DNA from 3 places in the Arthrobacter sp. D2-10 genome. Region 1 is predicted to be linked to each of the others. Evidence: riboswitches for the same ligand, from Rfam matches in the RefSeq annotation. Region 1 holds a riboswitch; each other region holds the start of a gene.

Evidence for each region. A riboswitch is a leader RNA that binds a small molecule or an ion and turns the genes downstream of it on or off. The one in region 1 is predicted to bind S-adenosylmethionine.
Region 2: linked by a shared signal. The riboswitch ahead of metX (homoserine O-acetyltransferase MetX) and the one ahead of M1D74_RS10595 (aminotransferase class V-fold PLP-dependent enzyme) in region 1 are both predicted to bind S-adenosylmethionine.
Region 3: linked by a shared signal. The riboswitch ahead of M1D74_RS01525 (ABC transporter ATP-binding protein) and the one ahead of M1D74_RS10595 (aminotransferase class V-fold PLP-dependent enzyme) in region 1 are both predicted to bind S-adenosylmethionine.

What each region holds. Positions count from the first base shown of each region.
Region 1 is NZ_CP096431.1:2,271,239-2,273,486, forward strand. Features, by position in the region: gene hisN (histidinol-phosphatase) at 1-824, shown strand, start outside; SAM riboswitch class IV at 882-996, shown strand; gene M1D74_RS10595 (aminotransferase class V-fold PLP-dependent enzyme) at 1,040-2,248, shown strand, end outside.
Region 2 is NZ_CP096431.1:1,254,746-1,256,993, forward strand. Features, by position in the region: gene M1D74_RS05815 (VOC family protein) at 1-361, opposite strand, end outside; SAM riboswitch class IV at 686-818, shown strand; gene metX (homoserine O-acetyltransferase MetX) at 843-1,979, shown strand; gene M1D74_RS05825 (DUF222 domain-containing protein) at 2,185-2,248, shown strand, end outside.
Region 3 is NZ_CP096431.1:292,737-294,984, reverse strand. Features, by position in the region: gene M1D74_RS01535 (carbohydrate ABC transporter permease) at 1-20, shown strand, start outside; gene M1D74_RS01530 (hydroxyacid dehydrogenase) at 17-1,090, shown strand; SAM riboswitch class I at 1,211-1,311, shown strand; gene M1D74_RS01525 (ABC transporter ATP-binding protein) at 1,317-2,153, shown strand; gene M1D74_RS01520 (aliphatic sulfonate ABC transporter substrate-binding protein) at 2,222-2,248, shown strand, end outside.

The sequences.
Region 1 (2,248 bases):
TGAACCTCCAGAGCTACAACGATGACCTCCGCCTTGCCCATGTGATGGCCGACTCCGTGGACGACCAGACCATGTCGAGGTTCAAGGCACAGGATCTGGCGGTTGAAACCAAGCCTGACTTCACTCCGGTCACGGATGCCGACAAGTCGGCCGAAGAAGCTATCCGCGGACAATTGTCGCGAGCCCGCCCCCGCGACGCCGTTCTCGGTGAGGAATTCGGAAGCAGCGGCGCCGGCTCCCGGCGATGGATCATCGACCCGATCGACGGCACCAAGAACTTCGTCCGAGGGGTTCCGGTGTGGGCCACCCTCATCGCCCTCGTTGATGAGGGTCGTCCGGTTGTCGGCGTCGTCAGCGCTCCTGCCCTGGGCAAGCGCTGGTGGGCGGCGACCGGAACCGGTGCGTTCATGGGCAAGTCGCTTGCCGCGGCAACCCGCCTGCGGGTTTCGAGCGTTTCCCGGCTGGAGGACGCCTCCCTCTCCTATTCCAGCCTCACCGGGTGGAAGGAACGCGGGAACTTAGACGAGTTTATGTCGCTCACCGACTCGGTCTGGCGTACCCGCGCTTATGGCGACTTCTGGTCGTACTGTCTGGTCGCGGAGGGTGCAGTGGACATCGCATGCGAACCGGAATTGAATCTGTACGACATGGCTGCGTTGGTGCCCATTGTTACGGAGGCCGGCGGGCGGTTCACATCACTCGAAGGTGCTGACGGCCCCTTCGGCGGGAACGCACTGGCTACCAACAGCATTCTGCACAACGATGTGCTGAAGATGCTCAACCCCTCGCTGGACGATCTCCTGCAGAAAGGCGCCGGCGCCTGACAACGCCGCGTAACAAAATCCGCATCTTATTCGGGACTGCCCTATTCTGAACTACTAGGTCACGAGTGCCAGCGCTAAACCCCGGTTTGCTGGCCGGCAACCCTCCTTCCGCGGTGGGGTGCCCCGGGTGACGACCAGGCCGTCCAGAAAATTGGTTCGGCAAGCGCGGGGCCAACCTCGGTGGAGCCCCATGAGAATTTGTGGGGTAAATTCCTGTGACCAATGCACTTCTCGAAGACGTTGATGGGCTGACCACTGCACCACTTGCTGCAGTTCTCGGCGCAGAACTGCAGGCACCGGTGATTGACGGCGCGACGGTTCGCTACGTCAACCTGGATTACGCAGCATCTACGCCCGCGCTTCAGTCGGTAAATGACTATGTGCAGCGCGTTCTTCCCTACTACGCGAGCGTTCATCGGGGTGCCGGATACGCTTCGCAGATTTCAACGTCTCTGTATGAGAACGCTCGGAGAACGGTCAGGACCTTCGTCGGTGGCCGAGAAGACGACGCGGTCATCTTCACCCGCAACACCACGGATTCCCTCAATCTCCTGGCGGGCTGCGTACCGGTGGACGGGGAGGTTCTTTACCTCGACCTGGAACACCACGCCAACCTCCTCCCCTGGTTCGACCGCCCTCACCGCGGAATCGTCGCAGCAGAGACCATCGAAGGAACGCTGACTGCGTTGGAGGAAGAACTGGAGTCCGGCCGTGTGAGTCTCCTCGCCGTGACGGGCGCCTCGAACGTCACCGGGGAGATCCTACCGATCGACCGGCTCGCCCGTGTGGCGCATGAGCACGGGGCGCGCATCGTCGTCGACGCCGCCCAGTTGGCCCCGCACCGGCGGCTGGACCTGGTCAGGGATGGCATCGACTACGTCGTTTTCTCCGGTCACAAGCTGTACGCCCCTTTCGGAGCCGGTGTGCTGGTTGGGAGGCCTGACTGGCTCGACGCCGGGACGCCGCACCTCGCCGGTGGCGGAGCTGTGAAAACGGTGAAGGTTGATTCGGTGGCCTGGACAACCGGCCCAGCCCGGCATGAGGGCGGCTCCCCGAATGTCCTCGGCGCGGCAGCGCTCGCGCATGCGACAGAAGTCCTCGCGGCTCTCGATGCGGATGAATGGCTCGCGCACGAGTCGGCTCTCCGGAACGCTCTGATTGAAGGGCTTGCCGCCCTGTCCGGCGTGACGGTGCACCGTATCTTCTCGGACAGCACCGATGCGATAGGAGTGGTGAACTTCTCAGTTCACGGTTACGACGCCGGCCTCGTCGCCGCATATCTTTCCGCTGAGCATGGCGTGGGGCTTCGCGACGGGAAGTTCTGCGCGCACCCGTTGCTGAAGCGTCTCGGCCTGCCCTCCGGATCACTCCGCGCCAGCTTCGGCCTGGGCTCCCGGCACGACGACGTCGACAGGCTGCTTGCA
Region 2 (2,248 bases), 1.0 Mb from region 1:
GCCAGGTCAGCTCCTGGCCATCGGGGAATTTGCGGTTGCCGGGAACCGCGCTGCGGCCCAGACGCTCCTCGAAGGGGGCGAGGTCGTCAACGGCGACGCACCAGCCCATCCATCCGCCGCCCGCTTCCGACCTCGCGCGTACGGCCTGGCCGAAGGGCGCCTTGTCCGAGGCGGGGTGGTCGAGTACCTCCACAACCTCAAGGTACTGACCATTGACGAGAGGAAAAATCATGTTGCGGGTACCGAATCGTGGGTGGACGCCACCCTTCACGAATTCGATGCCCAGAGCGTCGGAAATCCGCTCCGCAGTGGCAGTCAGACCGTCGGGTTCGCAGGCATAAGACACATGATCCAGGCGCATGGCCCCATTTTGGCACTTTGTGATGGACGCCTCGACTTAGGGTTGCCTAAGTCACAATGAGAGGACTTGAAGGTCCAAGTAAAACCCAAGGTCGGCCACGCATAGTTGAGTCACACAGGGAGGCCGGTTCCGAGACCGCCGGATCTTCCTGCCGGGACACCCAATGGGTGTTCCCCTTGGGTGGGGCCGCCGTTACCCATAGACGAGACGGCCCCACTCAAGCACTGCGTCCGCGCCGGCTCTGAGCGCCCCGACGCAACCGTCTGTTTCACCGCGAGTCACAATAGTTGCCGTTTCCTGCCCTCTTCGGGTTCTCTTGTATGAGGTCACGAGTGACAGTGCGGTGGGTTCTGCCCGCCGGCGGCCCCGGCTTGCTGTCCGGCAACCCTCCTTCGCGGTGGGGTGCCCCGGGTGACGACCAGGCCCTGCATGTGGCGTGCAGGAGCAAGCGCGAGCTCTGAAGGCGGCAGGATTGACAGGCATCACCACGGTTGAACCGCATCCCCAGGTAACAAAGGTGGAGGGCGTCGTCGTCCAACGGCTTTCCGTCGGTCCCTTGACGCTGGAAACGGGCGGTCACTTGCCCGACGTCGTACTCGCGTATGAGACGTGGGGCACCCTCAACGCTGATGCCTCCAATGCCGTGCTCGTCGAGCATGCGCTCACCGGCAGTTCCCACGTAGCCCGTGGGGGATCAACGGAAGACGGGTGGTGGGACGGACTGGTGGGACCGGGCCGCACCATCGACACCGACCGCTACTTCGTGGTCTCCATCAACATGCTCGGCGGTTGTTACGGGTCGACTGGACCTGCATCGCTTGATCCGGAGGGCAGGCCGTGGGGTTCGCGGTTTCCCTTCGTCACCATCCGCGATTCAGTGCGTGCCGAGGCGTTGCTTGCCGATCTGCTCGGGATCAGCACCTGGCATTCCGTGCTTGGCGGCTCGATGGGAGGAGCCCGGGCTCTCGAATGGGCGGTCACCCATCCCGAGAGAGTACGGAATTGCGCCGTCATCGCCTGCGGTGCGGCGAGCACAGCGGAGCAGATTGCCTTTGCGCAGGCGCAGGTTCAGGCCATCAGGCTGGATCCACGGTTTGCCGGCGGAGATTACTACGGATCTGCGGGTCCGGAGACGGGCTTGGGGCTGGCACGGCGAATCGCGCATATCACCTACCGTTCAGAGGCGGAGCTTGGCCATCGGTTCGGACGGGCTGCGCAGGGGCTTGAGGAGCCGTTCGGGGCAGCCTTGCCGCACGAACGGGGGCGTTACCAGGTTGAGAGTTACCTCGATCATCAGGCGGATAAGCTGGTTCGCCGGTTCGATGCCAACAGTTATGTGGTCCTCACCGAAGCGCTGATGAGCCATGACGTTGCCCGTGACCGTGGCAGCCTGACAACAGCCCTGGCGGACACGAAAGCGAAATTCTTCATCGCTGCGGTTGATTCGGACCGTCTCTACTGGCCGGCCCAGTCCTTCGAGCTGGCGTCTGCACTGCCGGGTAATGTGGCTGTCCATACCATTACCTCTCCTATTGGCCATGACGCATTCCTCACGGAGATCGGCCAGCTGGAACCCGCCCTGCACGCGGCCTTCTACGACGACGACGGCGCTGCTTAGCCCCGAAGGTTGGGTGGCCTTCTGTTCGGGCTGGCTCCATTCGGTAGTTAGAGCAACGCAGGAGCAACGGGAGTAGATGCTTCAAACGTGCTGCGAGGACCTGAACAGATCATCCTCGTCCGCTGTTGGGAAATGCCGGCAGGATGATCATCAGCCTCCGAGTCCGGATCCGAAATTGTCGGTGGTGGATGATTGAGTGTTTTGTATGGAGTTGGGGAGCGCGGAGGTTGGTGGGGACGCCTATGAGGCGGCTCTTGATGAGATGTATG
Region 3 (2,248 bases), 1.6 Mb from region 1:
CCCAGGGACTGAAGGGATGAGCGCGCTGCAGAGGGATGCGACGCTTTCGCAGATTCCTGAACCAGGTGCTGCGGAGAAAGATTCACGGCGCCTGAGGGGTGCGCTCTTCATGCCCCGCAGCACTGTGAACCGAATTTTTCCAGGCTCAGTCCTGGATGAGCTGGCGGAAGTCGTAGACCTCGTCTCGCGTGAACCGCTCGAGGATTTACGGGACCCAGCGGTTCGAACAATACTTTCGGACATCGACGTACTGATCACAGGCTGGGGAAGCCCGAAGGTCGACGAGGAAGTGCTCAGCACGGCTCCGAAACTCCGCGCCGTTTTCCACACGGCGGGGACGGTGAAGGGAGTGATTAGCCAGGGATGCTGGGAACGTGGCATCGCCATCAGCTCTGCGGCTGCGGTCAATGCAATTCCCGTCGCGGAGTACACCATGGCGATGATCGTCCTGGCCAACAAGCGTGTCCTGCCGCTGGCCGATGCTGTTCGAACCAACCGTGGCCGAGTATCTCCCGAAGAGCTTTTCCCCGGACTCGGCAACTTCGGAAAGCGGGTCGGAATCATCGGGGCCTCACGCATCGGGCGGCAGGTTATCCGTTTGCTCGCCGCCTACGATCTTGAAGTCGCCGTCGCTGACCCTTTCGTCGACAAAGCGGAGGCAGACCAGCTTGGCGTGCAGTTGAAAGAGCTCGACGAACTACTCCCCTGGGCCGACGTGGTATCACTCCACGCGCCATCCATCCCGGAAACACGGGGCATGATCGATCGTCGCCGCATCGGCCTTATGCGGGCCGGCACAACCTTCATCAACACGGCGCGGGGAGAGATCGTAGATCAACAAGCGCTCACCGAGCGGCTTCAGACCGGTGACATCTTCGCCGTTCTCGATGTCACATCGCCGTCCGTGCTGCCAATGGACTCTCCGCTGTACGATTTGCCGAACGTGTTGCTCACTCCCCACATTGCGGGTTCGTTGGGGTCGGAGCTTGCCCGGCTGGCACAGTCCTCCATCGAAGAGTTACGGCGGTTCACGAACGGCGAACCGCTCGAGCACCAGATCAAGACCGACCTCCTGCCCATCACTGCCTAAGGAAAATTAGGGCGGTGGACTGGCCGCTCGAGTACCCTCGGCACGCCCTCGGGACTGGCGGAACGCGTTTTGTTACGACACATGTTGCGCCGAAGGCTCAGAAAGTCGTTTAGTTGAAGCTCACCATCCCGAGCGGCCGAGAGACCTGGATCGTTGACGCCGCAGCAACCCTTACCTGCTATTCGCAGGGGAACGGGTGCTACTGCCAGGAGCGATGGAGTGTTTCATGAGTACCCTTTTGAGTGCACAGCAGCAGGCGTCCCGGAAGACACAACCCGGCGCCGCCGGCAAGCAAGCCCTTCCCCTGACATTCTCCTCACTGGTCCGTTCCTTTGGCAGCGGCAGCGCTGAGCATGTGGTCCTGAGGGACATCAACCTCGAGGTTCGCGCCGGTGAAGTGCTGGCGATTGTCGGAGCGAGCGGCTGCGGAAAATCAACCCTGCTTCGGGCCGCGGCCGGCCTCGACTCACCTACCGGCGGCAAGGTTCTGATCGACGGCACCGCCGTCAACGGGATCGACGACCGCTGCGCCTTCGCCTTCCAGGAACCCCGCCTCCTTCCCTGGCTCTCCCTGCGTGCCAATATCGCAATCGGACTGCCCAAGGGAACCAGCGCCGCAGCCGGCAAGGCAAAAGTCACGGAGCTCCTCGGTCTCGTCGAGCTAGCCGACTTCGCCGGGCACCGCCCCCGTGAGGTCTCGGGCGGCATGGCACAGCGCGCGTCGCTGGCCCGGGCACTCGCACGCAACCCAGGTGTACTGCTGCTCGATGAGCCATTCGGTGCGCTGGACGCACTGACCCGCCTGAAGATGCAGGACCTCCTGCTCGATATCCACCGCGCGCAGCCCACAACGGTCCTGCTCGTCACGCACGACGTCGACGAAGCCCTCCAGCTTGCCGACCGCATCATCGTGCTCGGCAAATCAGCGGACCCGGCTCACCCCGGAGCATCCGTCACCGAGGTGCTCACCGTGCCGGGCGAGCGCCCCCGCGACCGCAATTCGGCTGAGCTCGGTCGAATGCGGAGCTCACTGCTCGCCACTCTCGGCGTCAAAGGCCACTAGCGCACCCACCACTTGTTCCGCCGTCGTGCCCGTCCGCGCGATGGCTGCCGTCCATGCAAAGGAAAATCATGATCCGCACCCGCTCACCCTTCACC